3 regions of the Blautia sp. ZXY-1-B12 genome follow, and region 3 is predicted to be linked to each of the others. Evidence: riboswitches for the same ligand, from Rfam matches in the RefSeq annotation. Region 3 holds a riboswitch; each other region holds the start of a gene.

Region 1 (4,290 bases), on a different contig from region 3:
CGGCTCCGGTCATATACCAGAAGCTTGGACTGAATCCGCAGGTGGATTACCGTTCATCTGCAATCGGAATTATGAATATGACACCGCCTGAATCTGCAGTAATCGCATCTGATATTGCGGTAAAAAGCGGAAATGTTTATCTGGGATTTGCAGATCGATTTACAGGCACACTGATCATTACGGGAGAGATTTCCGATGTAATGTCAGCGATGACTGAGGTTGTGGATTATTTCAGAGACACTCTGGGTTATGTAGTCTGCAAGATTACCAAAAGATAGGAAGTGTTGGGATGGCAGGGATGACAACCAGAGAATTACTGGAAAAGCTTTATAACCAGGATTATGAGAAATTAAAGGGAAAAAAGCTGCGTATGACCAGGGTAAGGGTTCCGGGAAAGGAAGTGTGCCTGGCGCATGTGATCAATCCTTCACAGAGCTGTATTTATCAGAATCTTGGTCTGCATATTGGAGTCCATGAGGGAGAAGACCACACAGGAGAAGCAATTGGAATGATTCGTTTTACCCCATGGGAAGCAGTGGTTGTAGCTGCTGATATTGCAGTGAAAAGTGCAAATGTGGAGATTGGTTTCATGGATCGCTTCAGCGGATCATTGATCCTTACGGGAGGTCTGACGGAAGTTCAGACTGCAGTGGAAGAAGTGGTGAAATTTTTTAGAGAGGTGCTTGGCTTTAAGACTTGTGCAGTTCACAAAAGTTAAAACATACGAAAAGTCAGTTATTCTGTACCGATGGTGCTTATGTAACTGCCGGAATAGCTGAGAGAAGTGAAAGGGACAGACATTAAATATGAAGAAAATATTTCTGATGGGCAGAAGTGAAGCAGGTAAGACTTCATTAACGCAGGCATTAAAAGGCGAAAAACTTCATTATGTAAAAACGCAGTATACGAATACGGATGATGATACCATTGATTCTCCGGGAGAGTATGCAGAGTCCAAGCATTTCAGCGTAGGGCTGGCCTGTTTTTCTTTTGAAGCAGATGTGGTGGCAATGGTACAGTCAGCAGATGAACCTTTCAGTTTGTTTGGCTATGGCAGTAATGCATTTATTCTGAGACCACTGATAGGAATCATTACGAAAATAGATTCTCCTTATGCGAATGTTCCAATGGTGCGTCAGTGGATGCTGAATGCAGGATGTGAAAGAATTTTTCTGGTAAACAATGTGACCGGAGAGGGGATTGATGAGCTGAGAGCGTTTTTGAATGAGGATGTTCCAAAGCTGAGTCTGGAAGAAGCAAAATTCAGACAGAGTCTTGGTCTGAATGAATGGGATCCGCTACCGGAAGGTGTGGAATATTCATGCCAAAACACCTCACGGAATAGTGGTGTGTGAACAGTAACGAATGAACAATAATAATTTGGAAAATATATTGATAAATAGTTGACAAGCTTGTTGCAGGGTGTTATTATAATGACAGTATAATTCCATACAGAACATATTAAGTGCTGATACTGTGAGAAAGAACAGTACAGAAAGAGGGAATCAGGTGAGAAACCTGAGCGATCCGGTCACTGTAACAGAGGAGCAAATCTCAGAATGTCCATTGTGCCATAGCATGAGAAGGAGAGAGGAGCGATGAGCCTGGAGCCAGGAAACCTGCTTGGTATGGCGAGGTTAAACTTCCGTGTAAAGTGTAACAACCAACTCCGTTGAATCCGCAGCTTCGGAGTGTTGTCTGCTTTTATCTGAAGGCAGACATTTTTTATGGAATGCGCCTGTTCTTTATGAATTATACATGATTAAATGGCAGGCGATACTACTTCGGATTTATTCGTTCCCTCCGCGCACTCATGAACGGATTTTTTTCTACCCCGGGGTAGCATCGCTCCCTCTTATTAATTTTAAATGTATGATCTGTGAAAAATACTGTAATGAATTTTCAATGCTTTGTTATGTGAAGAGAAATTGATAATTTATTAGAGTATTTTTTTTATTTCGTCCTCTGATGGGTGGGATTGATGGAGACTGAGAAAACGGAATTATTCTGGAAAGATAAAAACTTGCAACAGGAGAGGAGAGGTAGCAATGGAGAAACCTTATTGGGAAGGGAAAGAATATTCTTATTTCAGTCATAAGAAATGTGAATTTTTTCCGTGTCATAAGAATGCAAATCCGGATGATTTTAACTGTCTGTTCTGTTATTGCCCGCTATATGCCCTGGGTGAGAAATGCGGTGGGAATTTCCGGTATACGGAAAAGGGAATTAAAGACTGCACAAACTGTATGCTTCCGCATAAGCGAAAAAACTATGGATATGTCACAGGAAAATACCAGGAACTGGCTGATATGATGAAAAGAGCAAAGGAAAGTATCAGCAAATAAGAGGAGAATGTGTCGCTGCTTAGAACGGAGTGAACAGTAACAATGTGTCAGATTAGCACAAATAAGAAAGAACGATTTTCATTGTAATACAATGCTTGTTCTGCTAGAATAAGGATAGCAAAAGAGAAGAGTCTGTAAGATTTTCAAGTCTGTTCTGAGTTAGTATATAAAGCATTTCACACACATTTTCCACACTTTTCACATGTACAGAAGAAAATGCATCACAGGCATTTGACGTCTTTTCCTGGCGACATTTTCTTGTTGGCAGAGCTCTGCATTTCTACATAGAGCCGTCGGAAAACAGGGAAAATTCACTGTTTTCCGACGGTTTTTGTCATTGATCATGGTTGAAAAACAAAAAAGATAATGATATAATGATATTATATTTATGTAAAGGAGTTAACTACTACATGAAAAAAAGAAATACAGCGATACGCGCATTGTCAGTTTTTCTGGCTTATGCAATGGTTTATACATCGGTACCAGCTGCGGGTCAGGAAATGTTTGGATCCGGAGTCAACAGGGAGACAGAAGAAAATACATCAGATCTGAAAGAATTTCAAAGTTCACAGGCAGATGAATTTGGAACAGATACGGGATCGGATGCAGAATTGTTCGGAAGCGATGATGCAAAACAGGAGTTTCAGGATGGAGAAAACTCAGAAGAGGGTACAGACGGAATCAGGTATATTAAGGGCCGTCCGTTGACAGAAGAGGAAAGAAAGGAAGAACTGGAACCCTTTAAAAATTTAAAACCTTTGGATCCGGGAATTGAAGTGGAGAGTGATCTGACATCAGTTTATGCTGCATATGGAAACAGGGAGGCTGCATTTCCATCTTCCTATGATGCCAGAAAGGAAGGATTAGTTACGCCCGTAAAGAATCAGAATCCATTTGGAACCTGCTGGGCTTTTGGTATGGCAGCAATCATGGAGACTTCGCTTCTGGCACAGAACAAAGGAACCTACGATCTGTCAGAAGAACATTTATCATATTTTTTCTCCAACAGACAGAATGATCCTCTTGGAAATACCCCTGATGATAAGAATTATGTACTGGGAAATTATCACGTGATAGGAGGTAATGATCACCTGGCAGCGATTTATCTCAGTACATGGTCGGGAATGACCACAGAGGCCGATGTACCATTTCCTACGGATTCTTCGCATCAGAATGATCTGACTGTGCAGATTCCGGAAAGTAAGGCTTATAATTCTGCAGCATATCTGAAAAATGCATCTGTTTCCAAATACAGTGAGGAACGTATGAAAGAAATGCTGCTGAATGACCATGCAGTATCCATTATGCTTTATATGAAGGAAAGTTATGTAAATCCGGACACAGCTGCATATTGTTATCCTGTTGGAAAATCAAATTCGACTGTAATTAATCATATTGTGACAGTGGTCGGATGGGATGATACGTATTCAAAGGATAATTTCCTTCCTGTTTCCAATGTAACATCTGATGGTGCGTGGATCATCAAAAACAGTTGGGGGGAGAAGAAAGGAGACGGAGGATATTACTATCTTTCTTATCAGGATCCCAATATCAGTAAACTTGTAAGTGCAGAGGCAGTGGCTGCTTCGGATCAAAAGTACAGGAATAATTATTTTTATGATGGTTCTTCAGCACTTTCAGTGATTCCGATACAGGCGGGACAGTCAGTAGCAGCAGTTTATGAGACAACTGCAGGAAAGGGAAAAGCAGAAGTCCTGGGGGAGGTTAATCTTGTTACAAACAGTGACAATGCCTGTTACAAAATTCAGATATACACCGATCTGACAGATCCATATGACCCGGAAAGCGGGACTGCTGCATATGCTGCTCCATATGAGTTTGAACAGCCAATCGCAGGTGTACAGACTATCAGTGTACCAGAGGTGGTTTTGAAACAGGGAAGCAGATATTCTGTTGTGATCACAAACAGTGGGATTGAAAAAAT
Region 2 (4,290 bases), on a different contig from region 3:
CGGATGGCGGAGAGATAGAGGTCTTTGGGAAAAAGGCAGAAGAGCTTAAGCCGGAGGATAAGCAGAAACTGGGAGTTGTTTTTGCAGATTCAGGCTTCAGTATGTATCTGACAGTAGCGGGCGTGGCAAATATTATGAAAAGCATATATCCAGATTTTGACAGAGAGGAATTTCTGCAGCAGTGCAGAAGATTCAATCTGCCCACAGACAAGAAAATCAAAGAATTTTCCACTGGTATGAAAGCAAAGTTTAAAGTACTGGCAGCATTAAGCCATAAGGCAGAATTGCTGATTCTGGATGAGCCCACAGTTGGTCTGGATGTGATAGCCAGGGATGAGGTGCTGAACATGCTGAGAGAATATATGGAAGAAAATGAAAGCAGTTCTATTCTGATCAGTTCGCATATTTCATCAGATCTGGAGAGTCTTTGTGACGATTTTTATATGATCCATGCCGGAAAAATTATCCTTCATGAGGATACAGATGTACTGCTGTCAGATTATGCAGTTCTTAAAGTTTCAGAAGAAGAGTACGAAAAACTGGATCAGCAATACCTTATTAAGATCCGGAAAGAAGCTTATGGATACAGGTGTCTGACAAACCAGAAACAATTTTATATGGAAAATTATCCGGATGTTGTAATTGAGAATGGAAAGATTGATGATCTGGTAGTGATGATGGAGGAACAGGTATGAAGGGATTATTTGTAAAGGATATAGAACTGATGAAACAGCAGAAACAGTATTTTATCCTGGTTATTGTAATGGGAGTCATCCTGAATCTGGCAGGAAGCGGGAGCGTCAGTTTTGCTATAGGATATTTTACGTTTGTCACAGCAATTTTTGCCATTACGACTATAAGTTATGATGAGTTTGATAATGGTCTTGCATTTCTTATGACCTTGCCGGTTACCAGAAAACAGTATGTGGCGGAGAAATATCTGCTGGGAGCAGGGCTTACGGCTGCAGCGTGGGGAATTGAAGCAATAACGGGAGTGATCTGTAAAGGTGTGGCAGAGCTTCAGGGGTGCCTGAGTGAGAAAATTATTGGCACTCTGATATACATTCCACTGGCGCTTCTTATGTTGTCAGTATCGCTCCCGCTTGTAATACATTTTGGAGCAGAAAAAGGACGTTATATTGCAATGGTCATGTGGGCTATTATAATTGCCGTAGTTTATGCTCTGATAAAAACAATGGGACTTTCAGCAGACGCAGTCGATGCATGGCTGAATGGACTTAACCGGGGAATGGTATTGGCCGGAGTTGTATTATTTACAGTAATTGTATATATGGGATCTTTTTGGATTGGTGTCCGGCTTATGGAGAAGAAAGAATTCTGATGTGTCTCGAATATGGTTGTAATTATAAAAGCAGTGTGCTAAAATTATATCAGCGTAATTGAATAGCTGTTAAGTGAACATTATCATACGCAGATTTTGTGTATGATAATGTGAGAGGGAATCAGGTGAAATGCCTGAACGGTTGCGGCCACTGTATACAGAAAAAAAGCGGGATTGTAATATGTCATTGCATAAATATGTGAGAAGGCGGAATCCGGCTGTCAGAGAGTATTTGGAAATATTTCTGATACAACATTCATGAACTGCTGAAGCATGGATGTTGTATCAGTTTTTATTTTATGGGAACTTTCTGTGATCTGTGAGTCAGGAAACCTGCCTGACAGCGTAAAGAAGGAGCTTCCGTAAAAAGTATCCGTTATTCTTATCACTTCTATTTTACTTTTTCTGAAGTCCCATCTTTTCGGTTACACGAACAGGTAAATAACATATACGAAAAGAGAGGAAGTCAAATGAAAAACAGGTATTTATCCACAAGAATCATGGCAATTATGATGGCAGCAGCTATGGCAGTTTCCGCAGCTCCGGCAGCTTTTGCAGCAGAGAGAGCAGACTCTGAGACAATCAAAGAGGACAATCAGCCGGCAGCAGATGCAGACTCTGATACACAGGAAGATGCAGACGCACAGGATTCAGCAGATGCAGATAAGACAGCAGACGCAGAAGGTACAAAGACAGAATATCCTCTGACCATCACAACCTATGATTATGATGGAAATGAAATCGAAACAACCTATGAAAAGGCACCGGAGAAAGTTCTTGCTGTATATCAGGGAAGCATTGAAACCATGCTTGCACTTGGCCTGGAAGACCGTCTGGTAGCTACTGCAGGTCTTGACAATGAAGTTCCGGATGAACTTAAAGATGCATTTTCAAAAACAAATTATCTTGATGAATTTACTCCATCCCTTGAGACTGTAACGATGTTGGAGCCAGACATGATCTTATCCTGGAGTTCCCTGTTTTCTGATAAAAATCTCGGAAATGTAACAGACTGGATCGACAAAGGCTGCAACACTTATTACAACACAAACACACGCCCTGACGGAGACAGAACTCTGGAAAATGAATTTACAGACATCTTAAATCTTGGAAAGATTTTTGATGTACAGGACAAAGCACAGGCAATCGTAGATGATGCAAAGGCAGTGATCGATAAAACTCTTACAGCAACAGCAGATGTAGAAGAGAAACCAAGCGTAATGGTTCTGGAACCTCTTGGAGAAGATATCACAAACTATGGTGCAAAGAGCCTTGGTGGAGATATGGTAACACAACTGGGTGCGACTCTGGCAAACCCGGATGCTTCTACAGCAGGAAAAGAAGATATCATTGCGGCAAACCCTGATGTGATTTTTGTTGTATACATGCCATATGCAGGTGATGATCCGGAAACTGTAAAAGAAAGCCAGCTTGCCGTTATCAAGGATGACGAAGCACTTCAGAGCCTTGACGCTGTAAAGAACGGTCGTGTTTATCCGATCATGCTCAGTGAAATGTACGCAAGTGCAACACGTACACAGGATGGTATTGAAACTTTCGCAAAAGGATTATATCCGGATGTGAATCTTGACTGATTGAGGACATAACAGTGAAAGAACAGGTTTCACAGACAAAAAAAGGCAGTGTGCTCAGGACATCCATGTATGTGGCAGTTCTTATCGGGCTTGCGGCATTTTTGATTTTTTCCATTCTTGCAGCAATCACTTTTGGAAATGCAGATCTGTCACTGAAAGATGTTTACAGTGTCATTGCATATAAATTGTTTCATATCAAAAGCCTGTCCGCCTATGCAGAAGGCGCAGTTCACGATGTTGTGTGGTTGATCCGGCTGCCCAGAGTCCTGCTGGCTCTGGCAGTTGGAATGGCTCTTTCCGTCTGTGGCGTAGTTATGCAGGCAATTGTCCAGAACCCACTGGCAGATCCGTATGTACTTGGTATTTCATCCGGTGCATCCCTTGGTGCAACACTGGCGATCATGCTTGGAGTTGGTGGATTTCTCAGTGGAAATTCAGTTGGTGTTACTGCATTTATTGGTGCAATGGTCACTTCTTTTGCAGTAATTGCCATTGCAAACATGGGCGGAAAAGCTACTTCTGCCAAACTGATCCTTGCCGGAATGGCTGTCAGTGCGGTATGTTCTGCTTTTTCCAATTTTGTTATCTATATCACCAATGACAAAAATGCAGCAACAGAAGTAATGAAGTGGACGATGGGAAGCCTTGCAGGCGCAAGCTGGAGCAGAGTAGGTGTAATGCTTCCTGTTACATTGATCTGTGTAATTATTTTCTGGACGCAATATCGTAATCTGAATCTGATGCTGTTAGGAGATGATGTATCGATCACACTGGGAACTGATTTGCACAAGCTGAGAACTTTTTATCTGATCGTTGCTTCTGTAATGATTGGGTTTGCAGTATATTGTGCGGGTGTGATCGGCTTTGTAGGACTTGTGATCCCTCATGTGATCAGAATCCTGTTTGGAACAGGCCACAGAAGATTACTGCCATTAAGTGCACTGCTTGGTGCATCATTCCTGATCTGGTGTGATGTGGCATGTCGTGTGATCCTGAAGAATTCTGAGATGCCGATCGGTGTGCTGGTATCCATTATCGGTGCTCCATGCTTTATTTATCTGCTTGTGCGGAAATCCTATGGATTTGGAGGTAGTAAGTAATGAAAATCACTACAGAAGATATTCAGGTTGGATTTCACGCCAGACAGATACTGAAGGGAATTTCCATAGAGTCAAAGGATAAGGAACTGGTAGGGATCATCGGACCAAACGGAAGCGGAAAATCTACATTATTAAAATGCATCTACCGTATCCTGAAGCCAGATGCAGGTGCCGTTTATCTGGACGGCGAAGAACTCCATTCCATGAGCGTAAAAAGCTCCGCCAGAAAAATGGCAGTTGTGGCACAGCACAA
Region 3 (4,290 bases):
CTCTTTCATGTGATCAAAATACTCTTTTACCTTTGTCGGAGTTAAATCACATCCGTCAGAGAATTTAATTCCGTCTTTCAGCTTGATCGTCCATTCTGTATGCTCGTCATTTACTTCATAACTCTCAGCAAGCCACGGGATAACTTCCATATTGTCATCGAATTTAAATAATGCTTCAGCAATACCATATCTCATAGCATTCCATCCACTGTTTTCATCATTTGCACTGTTTACACATCCATCTGTGTACATCTGACATCCGAAGTTTAAAACCTTCTCATCACCCTTCGCCTGTACAGTAACTCCCATTAATAATGCAACTGTTGTTGCCGCTGCTAACACAAGTAATTCTCTTTTTGTTTTTTTCATCCTTTACTTCCTTTCTTTTTTTGTTTCTTCGTTGTTTTTCTTCCTTCTCATACTGTCCATTCCTGTGATTTTGAACGAAAAAAAAGACAGATGCTCCCACATCCGTCACGAAATCTTACCATTAAAGAATCAAACATATATATGCAACACATGAAGTTGTAACTCTTAATCAGGATTTCTCGTCGTCCGCAAGAATCTCTTTTACCAGAAATAAGCAGGTCTCCTGACTTAAGCTTACCCATTTTCAGCACCTTCCCAGAAAAATATCTTCCAGTGGCATTCAGCTGAAAACCAACTATCACAGTGACGGGATCGTACCGGATTTACACCGGTTTCCCTTTTAATCAGACCAGCAGGACGCTTCTGCTGGTCTGAACTTATCTCTAAAATCATTAAATGACCGTATGAATACTCATTTATCATAACATACCATCATGTATACGTCAATTATTTTAGACTCTTATTTTCTATCTATTTTTCCGTAAATTTCCGGAATTTCTCAAAATTTGTTTCCGGTGTATAGGATTTCAGAACTTCCATCATGTCCTCTACACTATATGTATTATCATACATTCCAATAGATAACGCATACTGCTTATTAAACTCATCTACTGAATCCGCTGTCCAGAATGACTGCTGCAGCCGGAAAGCACTTCCATCTTCACGGTAATCTTCTGCAAAGCCTTCCAGAGCATTTTTCATGGCAACAAATGATGGTGCAACGATAGCACCGTATTTTCCTACAAGATAGTCGATTCTTTCCTTGCCGTTATATCCCTTTTTATTAAACATTTCGTATGTATCTTCTGTAAAACAGTCAATGGAACCCAACAATACATCTGTACTGTTCTCTTCTTCATAAGCATCAATTATCTTGATAAAATCACTTGCGCTCACTACACTCAGAATAACATTATACTCTCCTGTATTCAGCGAATCAGCCAGCTTTTCATCCAGGTGATCTTTTGGATACCCCGGAACCAGAGTAATCTTAATGTCACTGCCTGTTTCAATTTCTTCAGTATCCTGCGTATTCACCAGTTCTTCTACAGACTTCTCATATGACAGGCCATATGCTTCCTGAAGCTTATTCAGAATACCAATCGTTCTCAGACGATGCATCTCATTACCGATAGCAGATCCTCCACATGCTATTATGTAATGATTCTGGTTATTCTGATCCTCTGAAACAAAATACTCCGCCATATTGGCAGCCGCATCCATTTCTGTTTCAACAGATGTTCCTATTGTTCCCAGAAAATAAGGATTATCCTTTACTTTCTCATACATTTCATCACTGATCGTTCCTGAGCCACGTACATAATACATACCATATTCTTCACATACCGGAAGAACTTCTTCAAGATCTGAGGAAAGGAAAGAAATAATTCCCTTTACATTTCTTTCATGAAGCTCGTTGATAAAGCTGATTTCTTCTTCTGCTGTACTTATACTGGAAGAATATAAAAACTCGACATCAAAAGCCATGCCGACATAATTTTCAAAATAATTTCTAAATGCTCTTACTTCTGCATCATTCAGATTATATACGGACACTCCTATTGTCATTTTTCCGTCCTGATTTGTTGTATCACTCTGAGTGTCAGCTGCCATAACTGAAATACTGGTGCAGGTAAGCAGCATAATCATTGTCAATATAAAACTTATTATCTTTTTCATTCCTTTTTTACCTTTCTGTCGTATTTGTATAAAAATTCAAGTTTTCTTTTCTCACATCCTTTCCTGAAATAAAAAAGATCTTTTTCTTAAAATGTATTTTAGGTATAAAAATAAAGCCTTTCTTATACACCGTAAGAAATAACCTTTTTTAATGCAAGCAGGTCTCCTGACTTAAGTTCATCGCATTTTATCGTCTTCCCGCCTCTTAAGCAGTGACATATATGATAAAAAGCTCCCTTTTACAGTGGCGGGACCGTACCGGACTTGCACCGGTTTCCCTTTTAATTCCATATTACTGGAAACATGCATTATTTTTATAATATGATATCAGGGGCTAAAAGTCAAAAACTATTTTTACTCCGCGCTAAGGCTTTTCCCCAACTTCATTATATTTTTATTATATAATTCCATTTGGTTAACGTCAATAATTTACATCTAATATTTATATGTTTTTTTATTCACTTTTACTATGGTCTTGAATATTCAGATTCCAGTATCTATTCCATAATAAGGGTCTCTTTGCAGCACTACCTTCTCTTGTGGCATTTCTTTGTTTATGCTAAAATATTTTTACTACTATAAATGAGCAAGTTCGTGATTTTGCATAAAAGAAAGATACCTCGATTCCGTGTGTTGTATAATGAAAGTGCCTAAACAAACATTTGCAACATTTACGAAAGAAGGTGTCTCTCGCAAATACTATACATCATTCCGCATTCATATACAACCAGCTTAAGAAATTAAATTTATGCAAATTTTATTCGAACCGGGTGATAAACCACCTTATAAGTATCCTGATCAGCATTTTCATTTCAGGATATCATGGAAAAACCACGGATTTTGCTAAAAACAGTTCCTGTCACAGAACTACGATTGCACATTTCCTTAATTCAGGGAAATGGGATGATTCTCTACTTTTAGATACGTTAAAACGTTCTGTTATAGAGATTATTTATTCAGAAGCAGCACGCACCGGAAAGCCTGTTTTCTGCATTGTAGACGATACGATAGCTTCAAAGACAAAGCCTTCGTCACAGGCTCTGCATCCGATTGAAGATGCGTACTTTCACCAATCCCATTTAAAGGGGAAACAAGACTACGGACATCAGGCAGTAGCTGTTATGCTTTCCTGTAACGGCATTGTCCTGAACTATGCTTTTGTAATGTACAATAAATCAATTTCCAAGATTGATATTGTACAAAATATTGCAAAGGAACTGCCTGTTCCACCAGTAATGTCTTATTTCCTTTGTGACTGCTGGTATGTTTCTGAAAAAATAATCAATACTTTTGTACAGAAAGGGTTCCATACCATTGGTGCTTTGAAAACAAACCGTCTGCTGTATCCATCAGGAATGAAAAAGAAACTCAGTGAACTGGCTGCTGAACGATCCACAACACATAAAGGATTTGACCTCGTCACAGTCAAAAAACGCAACTATTATGTGTACCGGTATGAGGGAAACCTCAGCGGCATAGAAAATGCAGTTGTTCTTTTAAGCTATCCTGAAAAAGCATTTGGTAATCCTAAAGCACTACGTGCTTTCATTAGCACAAATGTATCCTTATCTACACAGGAGATCCTTTCCTGTTATGTTTGTCGATGGCCGATTGAGATATTTTTCAGGCAATGCAAAAACCATCTGGCCCTGGATACATACCAGATACGCTCCTCAAAGGGAATACAGAGGTACTGGCTGTTGATGTCACTGACACATTATATTTGTGTCACAGGAACTGGCGGATATCGGTCTTTTCAAGATGGATATCATCGAATCTGTAGTGCCGTTCATCAGGAAAAGTATCAGTATCTATTCCTATGTGCAAAAGCAAGTGATGATTTTGAAGCATTTATGAAATTAGCAGGATAATTTTGTGCATTTTTTCAAATTTGCTCATTTATAGTAATTAAATAAGGTAATTTTAGTTTCTAAATATCAAAACGTAACTCTTTCAGTTTACTGAAAAAGATAATTTTTCCCTTCATTATAAGTTCCTTTCATTGAAAATCGAACAGCTAATTTCCCAGTCATCGGATCTTCAATACCTATACTGATCTTATATTTCTTTCCGGCCAGTGAGATCAGCTTTTTTACCTGCATTCTTGTTTTTGTCTGTAAAGTTTCTTCCGGCAGAAGTGATTTTAACGAAATGTCAACCGCTTCTTTTTCAAGACTATTTCCATCCTCATCTTCTACCAGAACCCATACAGGCCAGTCTTCATAAAATGGTGCAACTCCA

The links. Region 3 has a riboswitch for cobalamin ahead of AC075L_RS08365 (hypothetical protein). Riboswitches for the same ligand answer to the same signal wherever they lie in the genome.
Region 1: it holds a riboswitch for cobalamin, as region 3 does, so the genes downstream of both, AC075L_RS11065 (cysteine-rich small domain-containing protein) here and AC075L_RS08365 (hypothetical protein) in region 3, are expected to answer to the same signal.
Region 2: it holds a riboswitch for cobalamin, as region 3 does, so the genes downstream of both, AC075L_RS13005 (ABC transporter substrate-binding protein) here and AC075L_RS08365 (hypothetical protein) in region 3, are expected to answer to the same signal.

The regions. Positions count from the first base shown of each region.
Region 1 covers NZ_JBWJVP010000191.1:39,528-43,817, forward strand. The annotation lists gene AC075L_RS11050 (BMC domain-containing protein) at 1-278, shown strand, start outside; gene AC075L_RS11055 (BMC domain-containing protein) at 290-718, shown strand; gene AC075L_RS11060 (EutP/PduV family microcompartment system protein) at 807-1,355, shown strand; cobalamin riboswitch at 1,447-1,641, shown strand; gene AC075L_RS11065 (cysteine-rich small domain-containing protein) at 2,049-2,345, shown strand; gene AC075L_RS11070 (C1 family peptidase) at 2,756-4,290, shown strand, end outside.
Region 2 covers NZ_JBWJVP010000208.1:7,600-11,889, forward strand. The annotation lists gene AC075L_RS12995 (ABC transporter ATP-binding protein) at 1-695, shown strand, start outside; gene AC075L_RS13000 (ABC-2 transporter permease) at 692-1,342, shown strand; cobalamin riboswitch at 1,421-1,697, shown strand; gene AC075L_RS13005 (ABC transporter substrate-binding protein) at 1,813-2,937, shown strand; gene AC075L_RS13010 (FecCD family ABC transporter permease) at 2,952-4,037, shown strand; gene AC075L_RS13015 (ABC transporter ATP-binding protein) at 4,037-4,290, shown strand, end outside.
Region 3 covers NZ_JBWJVP010000164.1:2,681-6,970, reverse strand. The annotation lists gene AC075L_RS08370 (ABC transporter substrate-binding protein) at 1-369, opposite strand, end outside; cobalamin riboswitch at 566-765, opposite strand; gene AC075L_RS08365 (hypothetical protein) at 841-2,049, opposite strand; cobalamin riboswitch at 2,189-2,371, opposite strand; gene AC075L_RS08360 (transposase) at 2,820-3,920, shown strand; gene AC075L_RS08355 (DUF4832 domain-containing protein) at 4,008-4,290, opposite strand, start outside.